2 regions of the Streptomyces sp. NPDC012466 genome follow, and region 2 is predicted to be linked to the other one. Evidence: riboswitches for the same ligand, from Rfam matches in the RefSeq annotation. Region 2 holds a riboswitch; the other holds the start of a gene.
What was found. Region 2 has a riboswitch for thiamine pyrophosphate ahead of ACFY9E_RS30395 (thiamine ABC transporter substrate-binding protein). Riboswitches for the same ligand answer to the same signal wherever they lie in the genome.

Region 1 (4,068 bases), on a different contig from region 2:
GCTCGCTCGCCGACTTCGACGCCCACCTGGACGAGGCCCTGGACCGCATCCTCGCCGAGCAGAGCGCTGGTTGAGGCATGGGCCCGGCGGCACGGTGGAGGAACGCTTCACCGGATGCCGCCGAGCCATGCAGGAACGCTTCTTCCTGCGATGGTCGTATGACCGGGCGATCTTCTCGCGGTAGGGCGGACGCTTCCGCCGCCGGAGGTGGTGCAGGCGGGTGTGGTGGAGGCGCCGGAAGCGCGGGACACGGCTGAGCCGCCGGCGGCACGGGAAGCGGCCGAGGCCGAGGCGCCCGGGGCCCAGGCGCCCCGAGGCCGCAGCCCGCAACGGGGTCTGAGCGCAGGGCCTCTTCCCCCGCTGCCCGAGGCCTTCGCGGGGTTCCGCCCAGGCCCGGGCCACCTGCGGCAGGCGCAGAGGAGTCAGCGCTTGCGGCGCCGGCCCCTCCCCCCGCGCGCCGGGGCCGTTGAGGCGGCCTCCGCGGCGGGCTCCGCTCCCGGGCGGTCGGCCGAGACCACCAGCGCCGCCAGGGCCGTGGTGACCGGCACCGAGGCGACCAGGCCGATCGAACCGACCAGCGTGCGCACGATCTCCTCGGCCACCAGTTCGCTGTTGGCGACCGTCCCCACACTGCTCTGCGCGATCGAGAACAGCAGCAGCAGCGGCAGCGCCGCGCCCGCGTAGGCGAGGACGAGTGTGTTGACGACCGAGGCGATGTGGTCGCGGCCGATCCGGATGCCCGCGCGGTAGAGCCCGCGCCAGCCCATCGACGGGTTGGCCTCGTGCAGTTCCCAGACCGCCGAGGTCTGGGTGACCGTCACGTCGTCGAGTACGCCCAGCGAGCCGATGATGATGCCGGCCAGCAGCAGACCACTCATGTCGATCGTCGGATAGAGGCCGTGGATGAGGCCGGTGTTGTCGTCGGTGTTGCCGGTGAGCGCGGCCCAGTCGATGAACACCGAGCCGAGGATGCCGATGAGCAGCAGGGAGATGAGTGTGCCGAGCACCGCCACGGATGTCCGGGCGGACAGGCCGTGACACAGGTACAGGGCGATGAGCATGATGGCGCTCGCCCCCACCACCGCCACGATCAGGGGATTCGAGCCCTGCAGGATCGCCGGCAGGATGAAGAAGTTCAGCACCAGGAAGCTCATGGCCAGCGCCACCAGGGCCATGACACCTCGCAACCGCCCGACGACCACGACGGCGAGTGCGAAGATGCCGGCGAGCAGCCCCAGGGGCAGACGGCGGTTGATGTCGGTGACCGAGTACTGGAGGTCCTTCGGCGCGGAGGGCTCGTAGGCGACCACGACCTCCTGGCCCTCGTGCAACTGGCGGGACTGGTCCGGCTGGACGATCTCGGTGAACGTACGGCCCTTGTCGTTGCCGCTGTCGACCCGGATCGTGGCCCTCTTACAGGTGCCCTTCTCCTCCTGCACCGCCGAGGAACCCTCCGCGGTGGAGGTGTCGCCGGTCGGCGGAACGCCCGAGGCGCCGGCCTCCTTGCAGCTCACCTCGACCACCTTGGTGACCGTGGCCTCCTGCGTCTGCCGGTCGAAGCCGACGCCGGTGCGTTCGTGCGACGGGGCGCCGCCCGGCCACAGCACGGCGAGACCGACCAGCACTGCCACGGCGAACGGGATCAGGACCGCCGCGATGACCTTGCGCAGATGCAGGGAAACGGGCGTCGCCGGACCGTGGTTGTGACTGTGGGAATGACCATGGCCGCCCCCCGGTGCGGAGCCGGGGCCGTGGCCGTGTCCGTCGCCCCCACCGTGGTCGTTGCCCCCACCGTGGCCGTTCCTGTCACCTCTGCCAGGCCCGGAACCGCGCCCGCCGCCGGGGCCGGAGCCCTGCCCGCCGCCGGGGCCGGAGCCCTGCCCGCCGGTGGGGCCACCGTGGCCGCCACCGGAAGAACCGGCACCCGGGCCGCCGCCGGAGCCCGGCCCGTACTCTCCGCCGGGACGAGAACCGTACTCACGGCCAGGACCGGAGTCGTACCCGCCGCCGGAGCCCGAGCCGTACTCATCGCCGGAGTCCGATCCGTACCCGCCGCCGAAGCCCGAGCCGTATCCACCGCCGGAGCCGGAACCACGCTCACCGCCGCCTCCCGGGCCGAAGCTCCCGCCGCGCCCGTAGCCAGGCCCAAGGCCCTGTCCCTGAGCCTGCTCCTGCCGGGCCCCGGCGGCGCCGTCATGGCCGTCACCACGGCCGTTGCCGTTTCCGGCGCCGGATCCGCGGGGCGACTCGGGTGGGGGGTAGGGGGGACGCTGCGTCGTGGTCACCGACCGATCATCGCAAGAACGAGGGGGGCCCTCTGTTCACCGCGCCAGAATTGCCGCTAGCGTGGAGGCACCTTTTGTACACGCGGGAGCTCGGAGCACCGGGCTGAGAGGGCGCTGACCTCCGTCCCAGCGATGTTTCACATGAAACATCGCCGGAGTCGAGTGATGTTTCACACGGAACGTCGCCGGACGGAAGCCGCTGCGTCGACCGCCGAACCTGTTACCGGGTAATGCCGGCGTAGGGAGTAGGTCTCATGACCAGCAAGGACGCACGCACGCCTGCCTCCGTTCAGGACGAGAAGTCCGAGGAGGCCGGGAAGTCCATCGGCTGGCACAAGGCGTATGTCGAGGGCTCTCGCCCTGACCTGCGCGTGCCGGTCCGTCAGGTGCACCTCACCAACGGCCAGTCGGTCACGCTGTACGACACGTCGGGCCCGTACACCGATCCACTCGTCGACACCGACGTCCGCAGGGGCCTGTCGCCGCTGCGCGAGAACTGGATCATCGCCCGCGGCGACACGGAGGAGTACGCGGGCCGCCCCGTCCGTCCCGAGGACGACGGCATCAAGCACACCTCGCCCCGCGGCGGCCTTCGTAACCTGGACGCCGTCTTCCCCGGCCGGCCGCGCCAGCCCCGCCGGGGCAGGGAGGGACAGGCGGTCACGCAGCTCGCGTACGCCCGGCGCGGCGAGATCACGCCCGAGATGGAGTACGTGGCCATCCGGGAGAACGTGGCGCCCGAGGTCGTGCGGGACGAGATCGCCGCGGGCCGGGCCGTGCTGCCGGCCAACGTGAACCACCCGGAGATCGAGCCGATGATCATCGGCAAGCGGTTCCTGGTGAAGGTCAATGCCAACATCGGCAACTCGGCCGTGACGTCCTCCATCGAGGAGGAGGTCGAGAAGATGACCTGGGCGACCCGCTGGGGCGCCGACACGGTGATGGACCTGTCCACCGGCCGCAACATCCACACCACGCGCGAGTGGGTGCTGCGCAACTCTCCCGTCCCGATCGGCACCGTGCCGCTCTACCAGGCTCTGGAGAAGGTCGACGGCCGGGCCGAGGAGCTGACCTGGGAGATCTACAAGGACACGGTCATCGAACAGGCCGAGCAGGGCGTGGACTACATGACGGTCCACGCGGGCGTGCGCTTGGCGTACGTGCCGCTGACGGCGAACCGCAAGACCGGCATCGTCTCCCGCGGCGGCTCGATCATGGCCGCCTGGTGCCTCGCGCACCACAAGGAGTCGTTCCTGTACGAGAACTTCGAGGAGCTCTGCGAGATCCTCGCCGCGTACGACGTCACGTACTCGCTCGGCGACGGTCTCAGGCCCGGATCGATCGCGGACGCCAACGACGAGGCCCAGTTCGCGGAGTTGCGCACGCTCGGGGAACTCAACCGGATCGCGAAGCGTTTCAACGTGCAGACCATGATCGAGGGCCCGGGCCATGTCCCGATGCACAAGATCAAGGAGAACATCGACCTTCAGCAGGAGATCTGCGATGAAGCTCCGTTCTATACGCTCGGCCCGCTGACCACGGACGTCGCCCCGGCGTACGACCACATCACTTCCGGCATCGGTGCCGCGATGATCGCCTGGTGGGGCACGGCGATGCTGTGTTACGTCACGCCCAAGGAGCACCTGGGCCTGCCGAACCGCGACGACGTGAAGACCGGCGTCATCACCTACAAGATCGCTGCCCACGCAGCCGACCTCGCCAAGGGCCACCCGGGTGCGCAGGAGTGGGACGACGCGTTGTCCGACGCCCGTTTCGAGTTCCG
Region 2 (4,068 bases):
AGCGCCAGGAACGCCGTACCGACGACGACCGTCGGCAGCACGAACGGGACGGTGACGACCGCCCTCAGGACCTGCTTGCCGGGGAAGTCGAAGCGCGCGAAGACGTACGCGCCGGGGAGCGCGACGAGCAACGTGAGCGCGGTGGAGACCACCGCCTGCCAGGTGGTGAACCACAGGACGTGCCGGACGTCGGACTGCGCCAGCACGTCCCCGATCCGCCCGAGGTGCCAGGTCCCGTCGGCCTTCAGGCCGCGCGCGACGATCGCGGCGACGGGATAGGCGAAGAAGACCGCGAAGAACGCGACGGGCACGGCCAGCAGACCGAACCGCGCCGCCGCGCCCCGCCGCCGAACGGCTACTTCAGTACGAGTGAGGTCCACGACTTGACCCACTGGTCGCGGTGGTCGGCGATCTTCGCCGCGTCCATGGTCTCGGGGTCCTTCGCCTGCGGCCCGTACTTCACGAACTCCGGGGGCACCTGGGCGCCCTCGCGTACCGGGTACACGAACATGTTCATGGGCATGTCCTGCTGGAACCGCTCGGTGAGCAGGAAGTCCAGGAACGCCTTGCCGCCCTTGGTGTTCTTCGCGTTGCTGAGCAGCCCCGCGTACTCGACCTGCCGGAAGCAGGTGCCCTCGGCGACCCCGGTCGGCGCCGTGCTCGGCTTCGGGTCGGCGAAGACGACCTCGGCGGGCGGCGAGGAGGCGTAGGACACGACGAGCGGCCGGTCGCCCTTGGCCTTCTTGCCGCCGGCCGAGCCGGAGAACTCCTCGTTGTAGGCCTGCTCCCAGCCGTCGACGACCTTCACACCGTTGGCCTTGAGCTTCTTCCAGTAGCTCTCCCAGCCGTCGTCGCCGTACTTGGCGGCCGTGCCGAGCAGGAAGCCGAGCCCGGGTGAGGAGGCGGAGGCGTTCTCGGTCACGAGCAGGTTCTTGTACTGCGGCTTGATCAGGTCGTCGAAGGTGCGCGGCGGCCGCAGCTTGTGGTCGGCGAAGTACTTCTTGTCGTAGTTGACGCAGATGTCGCCGGTGTCGATGGGCGTGACCCGGTGCTGCTCCTGGTCGACGCGGTACTCGGCCTTGATCCGGTCCGCACCCTTGGGCGCGTAGGACTGGAAGAGGCCGTTGTCGAGGGCGCGGGACAGCAGGGTGTTGTCGACGCCGAAGAAGACGTCGCCCTGCGGGTTGTCCTTGGTCAGGATGGCCTTGTTGACGGCCTGCCCGGCGTCGCCGTCCTTCAGGAAGTCGACCTTGTAACCGGACTGCTTCTCGAAGGCCGCGATGACGTCCTTGGACGCGGCCCACGAGTCGTGGCTGACGAGCGTCACGGTCTTGGAGTCGCCGGACCCCTGACCGCCGTCGGACGACCCGCACGCGGCGAGTGTGCCGGCCATGCCGAGCCCGACGACCGCCGCCGTCAGCCGCTTTGCGTTGATGCTCACTGGATTCCTCCTGGAGTGACCAGGAGAAGACGCGGCCCTGCCCGGGACTTCCGGGGTCCCGGGCAGGGCGCAACAGCTCGAGTGGTGACCGATCTCCCTACCCAGAATGACCTGGGCCAGGTTCGGAGGGTCTGCGGCCGTGTGCCGCACTCTCAGCGCTGTGGCGCTCCCCTGTCGGAATATGCAGATGTCGAATACGAGGGTGTGCTTACGACGGTCAGACTACCGTTCGGTGGCCGCCAGCTGACCACACGCCCCGTCGATCTCCTGACCACGGGTGTCCCGGACCGTCACCGGCACACCATGGGCGGCGATGGCCTCCACGAACGCCTTCTCGTCCTCGGGCCGGGAAGCCGTCCACTTCGACCCGGGCGTCGGGTTCAGCGGGATCAGGTTGACGTGCACCGGCCTGCCCTTGAGCATCCGGCCGAGCCGGTCACCACGCCACGCCTGGTCGTTGATGTCCCTGATCAGCGCGTACTCGATGGACAGCCGCCGGCCGGACTTGGCGCTGTACTCGAAGCCGGCGTCCAGCACCTCGCGGACCTTCCAGCGCGTGTTCACCGGCACGAGGGTGTCGCGCAGCTCGTCGTCGGGGGCGTGCAGCGAGATGGCGAGGCGGCACTTGAAGCCCTCGTCGGAGAACCGGTGGATGGCCGGCACGAGCCCGACCGTCGAGACGGTGATGCCGCGCTGCGAGAGGCCCACCCCGTCGGGCTCGGGGTCGGTGAGCCGCCGGATGGCGCCGGCGACCCGGTTGTAGTTGGCGAGCGGCTCACCCATGCCCATGAAGACGATGTTGCTGAGCCGCGCGGGACCGCCGGGGACCTCCCCGTCCCGCAGGGCCCGCATGCCGTCCACGATCTGGTGCACGATCTCGGCGGTGGACAGATTCCGGTCCAGACCGGCCTGCCCGGTCGCACAGAACGGGCAGTTCATCCCGCATCCGGCCTGCGAGCTGATGCACATGGTCACGCGGTCCGGGTAACGCATCAGCACGGACTCGACGAGTGTCCCGTCGAACAGCCGCCACAGCGTCTTGCGGGTGGTGCCCTGGTCGGTCGACAGATGCCGCACGACGGTCATCAGCTCGGGCAGCAGCGCTTCCTGCAGCCGCCCACGAGCACCGGCCGGAATGTCGGTCCACTGCTCCGGATCATGCGCGTACCGCGCGAAGTAGTGCTGCGAGAGCTGCTTGGCACGAAACGGCTTCTCCCCGACAGCGGCAACGGCCTCCTTGCGCTCGGCAGGAGTGAGATCGGCGAGATGCCGCGGCGGCTTCTTGGCTCCGCGCGGGGCGACGAAAGTGAGTTCTCCGGGCTTAGGCATGGCTGTACCAGTGTCGCAGATCGATTCATGTGACCCGCGGCCCCGGCCGGCGGAACCGAGTGTTCCTGCCCATACCGCAGGGCACGCGCGAGGGATGACGTCCTTCTACGCGGCATCGGTGCAGCTGGCGGAAAAGTGGCAGGGCCCCCCGTGGTTCAAGTGGGCCTTCCTCGGAGTGTGGGCCCTGTGCGGGGTGTTCGTCTTGTTCAAGCTGCGCCAGAACGGCTGGAAGTTCCCCCGGCGGCGCTGAGCGGAGCCGTCGGAGCCGCCGAGGGCGAAGCGCGTTACCCGCCCGTGTGCTCCAGCCGGTCCTTGAGGAGCTGCTCGTTGCGCGGGAGTTCCTTGCGGACCTGGGGGCGTACGACGAGCGGGACCATGACCTTGCCCATGCCGTGGCCCTCGAAGTGCATGTCGATCGTGACGTGCGAGCGGCGGCCCTGGTCGTAGGGTTCGACCTCTCCGTGCACGTGGGCACGGACGGGGCCGTCGACGCCGCGCATGCCCCAGCTGCGGGGCGGGTCGTACTCGGTGACCTCCATGGTCATCGGCATGACGCGGCGGCCGACGTGCCGGGTCACGCGGACCTTGGTGCCGACGCCGACGGGCCCCTCGTCGAGACGCTCCGCGGACACGGCGCTCAGCTGCCACTCCGGCATGCGCGAAGCGTCCATGACGTACTGGTAGACCTCCTCAGGCCGGCAGTCGACGTCGATGCTCTCTCGGATGATGGCCATGATGGCCTCCTTTGGGAGGTACATCTGCATCGTCCCACTTCGGCCCCGCGGGCGTCTTCCCGAGACGGCAGCGAGCCCCCGCCCGGCAGGGCAGGGGCTCGCCGACAGAGATCGCCTCAGCCGGACCCGACGAACAGCACGAGCAGCAGCCACACCACCGGAGCCGTGGGCAGCAGCGAGTCGAGCCGGTCCATGATGCCGCCGTGGCCCGGCAGCAGCGTGCCCATGTCCTTGATACCGAGGTCCCGCTTGATCATGGACTCGCCGAGGTCGCCGAGCGTGGCGGTGACCGCGACCGCGAGGCCCAGCACCAGACCCTGCCACCAGGCACCGTCGTCGATGAGGAACTGCGTGCACAGCGCCCCCGCGACCATGGCGAAGGAGACCGCGCCGAGCAGGCCCTCGCGGGTCTTGCCGGGGCTGATGCGCGGGGCGAGCTTGTGCCGGCCGAACCGCCAGCCGACGGCGTAGGCCCCGGTGTCGCTGACGACCGTGAGCAGCAGGAAGGTGAGCACCCGCTGCGGCCCGTCGTCCGCGGTCAGCATCATCGCCACGAACGTCGCG

Region 1: another riboswitch for thiamine pyrophosphate. It lies ahead of thiC (phosphomethylpyrimidine synthase ThiC); the one in region 2 lies ahead of ACFY9E_RS30395 (thiamine ABC transporter substrate-binding protein).

Annotation. Positions count from the first base shown of each region.
Region 1 is NZ_JBIBEQ010000003.1:185,460-189,527, reverse strand. It holds gene ACFY9E_RS13225 (SsgA family sporulation/cell division regulator) at 1-74, shown strand, start outside; gene ACFY9E_RS13220 (YibE/F family protein) at 423-1,631, opposite strand; TPP riboswitch at 2,358-2,547, shown strand; gene thiC (phosphomethylpyrimidine synthase ThiC) at 2,540-4,068, shown strand, end outside.
Region 2 is NZ_JBIBEQ010000009.1:99,152-103,219, forward strand. It holds gene ACFY9E_RS30390 (ABC transporter permease subunit) at 1-317, opposite strand, end outside; gene ACFY9E_RS30395 (thiamine ABC transporter substrate-binding protein) at 356-1,393, opposite strand; TPP riboswitch at 1,518-1,624, opposite strand; gene rlmN (23S rRNA (adenine(2503)-C(2))-methyltransferase RlmN) at 1,664-2,770, opposite strand; gene ACFY9E_RS30405 (hypothetical protein) at 2,865-3,020, shown strand; gene ACFY9E_RS30410 (SRPBCC family protein) at 3,055-3,504, opposite strand; gene ACFY9E_RS30415 (phosphatidate cytidylyltransferase) at 3,621-4,068, opposite strand, start outside.